DNA from 3 places in the Plantactinospora sp. WMMC1484 genome. Region 1 is predicted to be linked to each of the others. Evidence: riboswitches for the same ligand, from Rfam matches in the RefSeq annotation. Region 1 holds a riboswitch; each other region holds the start of a gene.
The links. A riboswitch is a leader RNA that binds a small molecule or an ion and turns the genes downstream of it on or off. The one in region 1 is predicted to bind cobalamin.

Region 1 (3,269 bases):
AGCACCGCGAATGACTGGCTGAACATATTGCTGAAGTCGCCGAAGGCGGACCGGTCGGTGAACCTACCGGTTGGTGCCATCAGGGTGTGCAGGCGGGCGATCAGGTCGACACCGCCGAACGCTGCCGGATTCAGGCCGCGGACCTGTGCACCGAGGGCGAGTTTGGCGGTCGCTCCGGCGTACGCCTCGGTGCCGTCGCCGATGTAGCCGGTGGTGACCGCCGGTTGCGCCAACCAGGCGGTGGCGCTGGCGGCGTTCGTGTCGGCGACCTTCGCGGCGGCGAAGGCGAAGATCGCGTCGAGGGTGAGTCCCTGGTCGGGGTAGGCGACGCCGTCGAAGACGACCTCGAACCGTTCGCCGTCGACCATCTGGCGCGCGAGCCATCCTGCGGCGGCGTCGACACGGTTGAGGGTGGATTGCGCGGCGGCCGGTGGGGCGACAGCTATGCACAGGGTGAGAGTGGCGAGTACGCCGGTGACGAGGGTGCGGCTGCGGTGTCGGAGGAGGGCGGCCATCAATCGGTGCCTTTCCGGCCCGACGGTCGACGCGACCCGGGACCGCTCCCGGGCGGCTCCGACCCGTGGGCCACGACGGGTGGGGGAACCTTGCGGTACATCGATGGGTACTCGGGCTCGCGGCGTGTGTTCGCCGCCTACCGTTGCGGGCCAGCGCCGGCTTGTACCGGACTTCCCCCATCGACGCACAGGTATCATGATGTTGCAGTCAGTGTGGCCATCCGGGCTCGTGTCGTCAACGGCCGTCCTGCTGAGACTCTCCGGGCATGCGACCCTCCGGGCAGCCGAAGTCACGGATCTGCCTGTGCGGGCACGCTCTTCGGCTGGCCGCTCATACTGGCGCCCTGTCGGCGGTTGTCGGGGCGCCGGCGTGGGTCGTCGGGCGGGTTATCCGATGGCAAGGTGTACACCGATGCCGAAGAAGGCCACGGCGCTGATTCGATGCAACAGGCGGGCGGGCCGGCCGGTGGTCAGCCTGCCGGCAAGTCGGCCGGTGACCAGCCCGAGTGCGATGTCGAGGGCGAGTTGTACGGCGACGAAGACGGCGCCCAGGACCAGGAGTTGGGCGGTGACGTGGCCTCGGTTCAGGTCGACGAACTGGGGCAGGAACGCGATCGTGAAGAGGATCATCTTCGGGTTGAGCAGGTTGGTCAGCAGGCCACGACCGGCCGCCTTGACCAGACCGATCGTTGCCGGTGCCGCGTCCTGCCGGGCGGTCCGGGGATTCGCCGGTCGGCGCAGGGCCAGCAGTCCGAGGGTGATCAGGTAGGCGGCTCCGGCGTACCGGATCGTCGCGTACAGGGTCGGTGAGTTGGCGATCACGACGGAGAGCCCGGCGATCGCGACGGCCACGTGGATGATCTCGCCGACGGCGACGCCGGCCGCGGCGGCGACGCTGGCCCGGGTGCCGTAGCGGACGGCGTTGGCCAGCACGTACAGCATGTCCGGGCCAGGGGTGAGCATGAACAGGGTGATCACGGCGAGGTAGCCAACGAGGGTTCCGGCCGGCACGTACCCGAACTCGCTCACGCCAGGCCGGCCTGGCTGGCGAGGGCGCGGCGGAGCGTCAGGCGGTGCTCGCGGCGGATCTGCGCCTCCTGGTAGCGGCGGCGATCGTCGTCGGTCTCCGGCGACAGTGCAGGTACCGGTCGGGGTTGGCCGTTGTCGTCGATGGCGACCATCACCAGGTGGGCCGTGGCGACCAGGGTGGGTGGGACGGCGCGGTCCCACCGGTCGGCGGTGACGGTGACGGCGATCTCCATCGAGGACCGGCCGGCCCAGGTGATCCGGGCGTCCACGTGCACGACGTCGCCGACGCGTACCGCCTGGAGGAAGGCGGTTTCGTCGATGGCGGCGGTGACGGCCGGGCCTTCGGAGTGGCGGGCGGCGACCACGCCGGCGACGGCGTCGATCAGGTTCAGGATCCGGCCGCCGTGCACGGTGCCCATCAGGTTGGTGTGGTGCTGGTCCATGATCTGCGACAGGGTCAGCTGCGATGCGGACGGTGGGCGGCTGGGCAGAATCGTGTCGCGCACGGGTTGTCCCCCGAAGGTGGTCGTGACCTGCGGCAGGAAGGACAGACCACACCGACCGTCGGGCGCCGTGGTAGGCGGTACCGGACGGGTACGCGGTCCGCCCGGCCCACCCGCGAGGCCGGCGGCAGCACACACCCGGTCGGTGTGTGCGGCGCGGGCAGGTCTTCGGACTCGCGGGCACGTCCGGACTGGGGTCCGGTCTCCTACTGGCCGTCGCTTCCCAGGCGCGGGTGCGCCCAGTGCCGTTGACGGCGGTCGTTCCTGCTCACCGCTGCGGGGCAGTCCCGGATTCTCACCGGGTTCCCTCTTACGACGCCCCGCCTGCACGGACGGGGCGAACCAGCGCTGACGCCGATGATAGCCGCCGCCGTCCCACTGTGTGGAAGGCAGAAGCGTCCTGCAACGCGGAAGTGTGCGGATCGTCTCACCAGCGCGGCGCAGGCCGGGTCGGCTCACAGCGCGGCGCAGGCCGGGCACGGGTACACCGCTGTCGCCGCGTCGGGACGGCCGGATTGCGTGACCCGCGGCTCGCGGGCGTCGTTTGGTGCTCGGGCGGAGGCGTCGTCATGCTCCACGGTCGGCGCCCCGCCTGGCGGGCTCGAAGCTGGGTGTGGTGTGGAAGTTCGCTCGGCGGGCGGCGCGGCGGAAGGCACCGAGGACCGCCGGGCCGGTGAGGGTGACGAGGATCGCGGTGGTGACGGCGCGGCCGGTGTCCCAGCCGAGCGAGGTGACGGTGAAGAAGGCGAAGTATCGCTGGAACTGTTCGAGCAGGGGCAGGCCGGGTTGGTAGGCGATGGAGCTGGCGGGGTCGAGGGAGAACGGCCAGAAGGACAGGTTGAGCATGAACCCGAACAGGTAGCCGCTGACCGCCGAATAGCAGGCCAGCAGCGCGATCTCCGCCTTGCCGCTTGCTTTGGGTAGTAGGCCGGCGAGCATGCCGACCCAGGCGCAGCCGAACATCTGGTACGGCATCCACGGTCCGACGCCGCCGGTGAGGAGGGCGGAGGCGAACAGAGAGGTGCAGCCGAGCGCGAACCCGAAGCCGGGGCCGAAGACCCGTCCGGCGAGGACGAGGACGAAGAAGACGGTTTCGATGCCGGCGGTGCCGGCGCCGAGGGGGCGTAGTGCGGCGTTGATCGCGGAGAGGACGCCGAGCATGGCGAGGGCTTTGGCGTCGATGCGCCGGTCGGCGATCTCGGCGAAGACGACGGCGAGGACG
Region 2 (3,269 bases), 260 kb from region 1:
CGTCGATGCGCAGTTCCGGTGCGATCACCCGCCCGGCCAGGTCGACCCGCAGCCGCCAGCGTGATCCGGGCAGGTAACCGGCGACCAGGACCAGCAGCCCAGGATCGTCGGCGACCAGGGTGGCGAGCTGCGCTGCCGCCGGCGGATCGGGCCGCCGGCAGACCAGGACGGTACGTCCGGCCGGCTCCGCCGAGCGCCGGGCGAGAGGCGGCCGCGCGAGAGTCGTCAGGGCCTCGGCGATCGGCATCCGGTCGGTGCCGGCCGCCGCCAGACCGTCGCCGGGTTCCGCCGCGATGACCAGGCGCTGCACGCCGTGCCCGTCGGTCAGGGCCGACAGCTGGACGACCAGCGCGGACACCAGTCGCTCCGCCGGTGTCGGGGCACCGTGCACCGACACGATGCCGGGGCAGCGGGCGAGATCCAGCAGGACCAGCGTGTTGGCCCGGACGCCCACGGCGATCGGCAGCGGGTCGCCGGTCGCGGGCCCGTGGACCGGTGGCAGCGGCGCGCGGGCCCGCCAGCTGCGCGCCGTGGTGACCTGCCACGAGGATTCCGCCGCCGGTAGCGGCACGTCCGGCCCCGCACCGGCGAGCCGCACGCCGAGTTCTCCCGGGCCCAACAGCACCAGGTACGGCCAGAAGTCGTCCCGGTCGGCCAGTGCCGATCGCGCCGACACGATCCCGGCTCGGGCCGCCGGCACCGGCCCCGAGCCGGCGAAGCAGTCGTTGACCACCCGCATGCCGCGCCGGAGGCGGACGAAGCCGACGATCGGCGCCACCAGGTCCCGCGCCGCGCCGACGACGCCGCGCCGGATGCGCCGTCCGGTGCCCCGCAGGCCGTATCGGCGGTCGAACCACCGCAGCAGGACCACCAGCAGGATCAGCACTTCCAGGACCGTGAGTACGGCCAGCAGCGTCTGCCGGTTGGTGTCCAGGAAGCGGCCGAGGCCGCTGAAGGACGGCGCGTTCAACCGTGCTCCTCCCTCACCCGTAGCGCGCCAGGGGCGGCACGGTCGTGTCCTGATGTTAACTGTGGGTGGACGGCCGTCCTGGTGGCCGAGATCCAACCGGGAGCGTCAGATCCGCAGTTCAGGCTGCGCGCCCAGAGGGCGGACCCGTGACCATATCCAGCCGATGAACTCTTGGTGACGATCCGCCGGTGTCGAGGGGCGCCCCCGGCACCCGCTCCACCGTGACCTCGGCCCACCTGGCCGATGTGATCTTCCACCGCGACACGCCCGACACAGCATCTGGTGTTTCCTCGTTCGGTCGCGCCCATATATGGTGCTGCTCGCAGCTGGTTCGACTACCGATGCTCGGTAGCCGAGGCAAGAGGGAACCCGGTGCGAATCCGGGACTGCCCCGCAGCGGTGAGTGGGAACGACCGCCGTCAACGAAGCACTGGACCCTCGGGTCCGGGAAGCGACGGCCAGTAGGCACGAGTACGACGCCCGCGAGTCCGAAGACCTGCCAGCGCGCCGCACGCGACGTGTGCGGCGGTCGAAGGCCGCGCGGGACGGCCGACGCCATCAGCCGGACCGTCGGCAGCTGTGCCGAAGGTGCCCGGTGGCGTCCTCCCGCGCGCCGACGACCTCTTGGACAGGCGTGAGGAGGGGGACATGACCGCGACGCGCGAAGAGGTTGTGCCGGACCGGGCGGTGCCGGAGCAGCGCCGGCAGGTGATGCAGGTCCGCAAGCGCAACGGCGACACCGAGCCGGTGGACGTCAACAAGATCGTCAGGGCGGTGGAGCGGTGGGTCGCCGACCTGGGCGAGGTGGATCCGCTCCGGGTGGCGACAAAGACGATCAGCGGTCTCTACGACGGGGCGACCACGGCAGAGCTGGACAAGTTGTCGATCCAGACGGCGGCCGAGCTGATCGGCGAGGAGCCGCAGTACTCGAAGCTCGCCGCCCGGCTGCTGGCCGCGTACGTGGACAAGGAGGTGCGCGGGCAGGGGGTGGCGAGCTTCAGCCAGTCCATCCGGTACGCCCACGGGCTGGGGCTGATCGGGGACGGGACGGCCGCGTTCGTGGCCCGCAACGCCCGCAAGCTCGACGACGCCGTCGACCTGGACGGTGATCGTCGGTTCGAGTACTTCGGCCTGCGTACGGTCGCGGACAGGTATCTGTTGCGGCATCCGGAGTCGCGGCTGGTGGTGGAGACGCCGCAGTACTGGCTGCTGCGGGTCGCCTGCGGGCTGTCGCAGACGCCCGGCGAGGCGATCGACCTCTACCGTCTCATGTCCAGCCTGGCGTACCTGCCGAGTTCGCCGACGCTGTTCAACTCGGGCACCCGGCACACCCAGATGTCGTCGTGTTTCCTGGTCGACTCGCCCCGGGACGAGCTCGACTCGATCTACGAGCGCTACCACCAGGTCGCGAAGCTGTCGAAGTTCTCCGGCGGGATCGGCATCTCCTGGTCCCGGGTCCGTGGTCGCGGCGCGTTGATCCGGGGCACCAACGGGCGGTCGAACGGGATCGTGCCGTTCCTGAAGACCCTCGACGCCGGGGTGGCGGCGGTGAACCAGGGCGGCCGGCGCAAGGGAGCGGCCTGCGTCTATCTGGAGCCGTGGCACCCGGACGTCGAGGAGTTTCTGGAGCTGCGGGACAACACCGGCGAGGACGCCCGGCGCACCCACAATCTCAACCTGGCGAACTGGATCCCGGACGAGTTCATGCGCCGGGTCGAGGCGGACGGCGACTGGTCGCTGATCGACCCGTCCGACGCGCCGGAGCTGCCCGACCTCTTCGGCGAGGCGTTCGACGAGGCGTACCGGGCGGCGGAGAAGAAGGCCGTCCGGACGGTGAAGGCCCGGGACCTGTACGGGCGGATGATGCGCACGCTGGCGCAGACCGGCAACGGATGGATGACGTTCAAGGACGCGTCGAACCGGCTCTCCAACCAGACCGGCTCCCCGGGCAACACGATCCATCTCTCCAACCTCTGCACCGAGATCCTGGAGGTGAACAGCGACGCCGAGACCGCCGTCTGCAACCTGGGGTCGATCAACCTGGGCGCGCACGTCACCGCCGACGGCGTGGACTGGGAGCGGCTGCGGGCCACGGTTCGCACCGCGGTGGTGTTCCTCGACCGGGTGATCGACATCAACTACTACCCGGCGGAGCAGGCGGCGGCGTCGAACCCCCGGTGGCGGCCGGTCGGGCTCGGGTTGATGGGGTTGCAGGACGCGTTCTTCACGCTTCGCCTGCCCTTCGACTCCGCACCGGCCCGGGAGCTGTCGACCCGGGTGCAGGAGGAGATCTTCCTGA
Region 3 (3,269 bases), 110 kb from region 1:
CCGGCGTCCTGATCGGAGGCTTCGCCGGCGTCCTCGCCGACCGGATGGACCGGCGCACCCTCATGGTCGTCACCGACCTCGCCCTCGCCGGCTTCGCCGCCGCCTTCCTGCTCGCCGACAGTCCCCGGTGGATCTGGCTGGTCTATCCGCTGACACTCGTCTCGGCCGCGACGAGCTTCACCTTCCAGGCCGCCCGCAACGCCTGGATGCCGAGCCTCGTCGAGCCCGACGAGTACGTACTGTTCGGCGCCCTGGTCCAGGTCAACGGCCTACTGCTCCAGGCGCTGGGCGGCCTGGCCGGCGCAGCGGCGGTGACCCTGTTCGGCTGGCGGTGGGCCTTCGTCATCAACGCCGCGTCGTTCGTCGTCTCCACCCTGTGCACCCTGCGCGCCCGAGGCGGCCAGCGTCACGGCGACACCGGGAGCGCCCGGAAGGACGGCATCCTGACCGCCCTCGCCGCCGGCATCCGACACGGCCTGCGGCACCGGCAGATCCGCGCCCTGCTGGCCGTCGAGGCCATGTTCTGTCTCGGCCTCGGCGCGACGATCGTCACCATGACCTTCCTCGCCACCCGCACCTACCAGCTCGGCGCCGGCGGCGTCGGCTGGTTCTACGCCGTCCAGGGGATCACCGGAGCGGCCGTCCTGCTGTCGGCCGCTGCCCGCATCCAACGGCTGCCCGCCCGGGGACAACTGACCGTACTCGGCCTCTCCTGCCTGGGCGAGGGCCTGGCCACCATCGCGTTCGGGTTGGCACCCGCGGTCGGCTTCGCCCTCGCCTGCTGGGCGGTCGCCGCCGCCGCCGACGTCCTGTACGGTCCGGTGGCCATCGCCGTCCTGCTGCGCCACGCCGACAACGCGATGCGCGGCCGGCTCATGTCCCTGTGGACCGCCACCGCCACCGCAGCCCTGGCCCTGTCGTCCCTGGTCGGCGGCATCCTGGTGGACCGGCTTCCGCCCGGACTCGTCGCCGTCGGAGCCGGCCTGCTGATGGCGGTCGCCGGCGGAACATGGTTGGTGCTGCTCGGCCGAGGCCAGCTCGACACGTCCGTTCAGCCGTGAACGGCGGCGGCGCGGCCACCCTCCGCTTCCGCCGACCGCGCCGCCCGCGCCAAGCCGCCCTTCGCCTCTGCGTGGGGCCCTCCGCCTCTGTCTGGGGCGAAGACATCCCGGGGCTGCGCGCCGCGCTGTCCCGCGTCGGCCGGCCCGCACGCCACGGTGATTCCCGACGTGACCCGCGCCTCGCCGGATGCCGCCCGGACGGGACTCCCCACCGGGGCGATTAGCATGGGCCCCGCCGTGGTGTTCGGGAAGCCGGTGTGAAACCGGCGCGGCCCTCGCCACTGTGAACGGGACAGCCGTCGGCCCTCGTCGGGCAACGAGGTCACTGGGCGCGATTCGCCTGGGAAGGCCGGCCGGCGGCGCACCGCCCGTCAGCCAGGAAACCGGCCACGGCACCGACGACCCGTCCACGAGGTGCTGGAAGGCGGTCTGCGATGCGCGTGCGCGCTGTGCGGTCCCTCATGTCCTGGCGCGTTGCCGCGCCACTGTCCGTCATGCTCGTCGCCCTGTCCGGCTGTGCCGGCGGCGACGCCGAACCCGAGGCGGGCTCCGGCAGCGGCGCGGCCACCGTCACCAACTGCGGTGTCGGGGTACCGACCGGTACCCCGCACCGTTAACGTCTACACCGCCGAGCAGGCTGCGGTCTGGCTCTCCGGCAGCCTTGCCGGCCGGTCCTGGGGGCACGTACTGCCGGTGGTGCTCGCGGTGGCGGTGCTGCTGCCGGTGGCGTTACGGCTGGCCGCGTCGCTGCGCGCCCTCGAACTCGGCGACGACCTGGCCCTCGCCCTGGGTACCCGAGCCGAACCGGCCCGGGTCGGGCTGCTCGCCACGGCGGTCGTCCTAGCGGCCGTGGCGACGGCGGCAGCCGGCCCGATCGCGTTCGTCGCCCTGGCCGCGCCGCAACTGGCCCGCCGCCTCGTCCGCGAGCGCGGGCTCGCCCTGGTCACCTCGGCCGCGGTCGGTGCCGCGCTGCTGGGCTGCGCGGACCTGGCCGCCCGCCGGGCCCTCGCTCCGACCGAACTGCCCGTCGGGGTGCTCACCACGGTCCTCGGCGCCCCGCTGCTCGTCTGGCTGCTGTCCAGAGCCAACCGCGTCGGGAGGACAGGATGACCGAACTATGCGCCGCCCGGCTCGGCCTCGGCTACCACGGCCGCACCGTGGTCACCGGTCTCGACCTGCGGATCGCGCCCGGCCGGATCACCGCCGTCGTCGGGCCCAACGCCTGCGGCAAGTCGACGCTGCTGCGCGGCCTGGCCCGGCTGCTCCGCCCGGACACCGGCACGGTGCTGCTCGACGGCCGCGACATCCACCGGCTGCCGACCCGCGAGGTCGCCGCCCGCGTCGGCGTACTGCCGCAGCAGCCCGTCGCCCCGGACGGCATCACCGCCGGTGACCTGGTCGCCCGGGGACGACATCCGCACCAGACGTGGCTGCGGCAGTGGTCGGTCGCCGACGAACAGGCGGTCAGCACCGCCCTGGCCGCCACCGGCGTCACCGACTTGGCCGACCGACCCGTCGACGAACTCTCCGGCGGCCAGCGACAACGCGTCTGGATCGCCCTGGCCCTCGCCCAGGACACCGACCTGCTGCTGCTCGACGAACCGACCACCTTCCTCGACCTCGCCCACCAACTCGAGGTCCTCGACCTGCTCACCGACCTCAACACCGCCGGCCGCACGGTCGTCGCCGTGCTGCACGACCTCAACATGGCCTGCCGTTACGCCCACGAGATCGTCGCGATGCGCGACGGCGCCGTACTCGCCCAGGGTCCGCCCGCCGAGGTCGTCGACGCGCGACTGGTCGAGACGGTGTTCGGCGTACGGGCCCGCGTCATCACCGATCCGACGACCGGAACACCACTCGTGCTGCCAGAGCCGCGAACCACCCGGAGCACCCCGTGACGGCTTCCGGCGGTGCGGCCTGACAACCCGGCGGACGGGTGACTACTTCCGCTCAGACGGATCCACCGGTCACCGCCGGCAGATGTGCGAACCCGTCCCGACCGTACGCCCGACTCCTGGCTCGACCGCGCGGTGACTTCGCCGGCCGGCGCCAGAACAGGCAGGGTATCCATTGATTACCGTCGATATTTTCTAGCGTCAATCATCACTTCCCCCCTTCCCCGACCAGATGAATCCACCACCGTCGATCCTGACACCGCCGCAGATGTCGCTGCCGTGCCGGATCGTGCGGACGGCCTTTGCGAAG

Region 2: linked by a shared signal. The riboswitch ahead of ACN28C_RS32485 (ribonucleoside-diphosphate reductase subunit alpha) and the one ahead of ACN28C_RS33510 (acyl-CoA thioesterase) in region 1 are both predicted to bind cobalamin.
Region 3: linked by a shared signal. The riboswitch ahead of ACN28C_RS33060 (iron chelate uptake ABC transporter family permease subunit) and the one ahead of ACN28C_RS33510 (acyl-CoA thioesterase) in region 1 are both predicted to bind cobalamin.

The regions. Positions count from the first base shown of each region.
Region 1 is NZ_CP186055.1:7,827,419-7,830,687, forward strand. Features, by position in the region: gene ACN28C_RS33500 (peptidase) at 1-515, opposite strand, end outside; gene ACN28C_RS33505 (LysE family translocator) at 903-1,544, opposite strand; gene ACN28C_RS33510 (acyl-CoA thioesterase) at 1,541-2,050, opposite strand; cobalamin riboswitch at 2,190-2,409, opposite strand; gene ACN28C_RS33515 (ECF transporter S component) at 2,615-3,269, opposite strand, start outside.
Region 2 is NZ_CP186055.1:7,563,531-7,566,799, reverse strand. Features, by position in the region: gene ACN28C_RS32490 (hypothetical protein) at 1-970, opposite strand, end outside; cobalamin riboswitch at 1,281-1,488, shown strand; gene ACN28C_RS32485 (ribonucleoside-diphosphate reductase subunit alpha) at 1,619-3,269, shown strand, end outside.
Region 3 is NZ_CP186055.1:7,716,942-7,720,210, forward strand. Features, by position in the region: gene ACN28C_RS33055 (MFS transporter) at 1-1,061, shown strand, start outside; cobalamin riboswitch at 1,283-1,467, shown strand; gene ACN28C_RS33060 (iron chelate uptake ABC transporter family permease subunit) at 1,644-2,171, shown strand; gene ACN28C_RS33065 (ABC transporter ATP-binding protein) at 2,168-2,962, shown strand.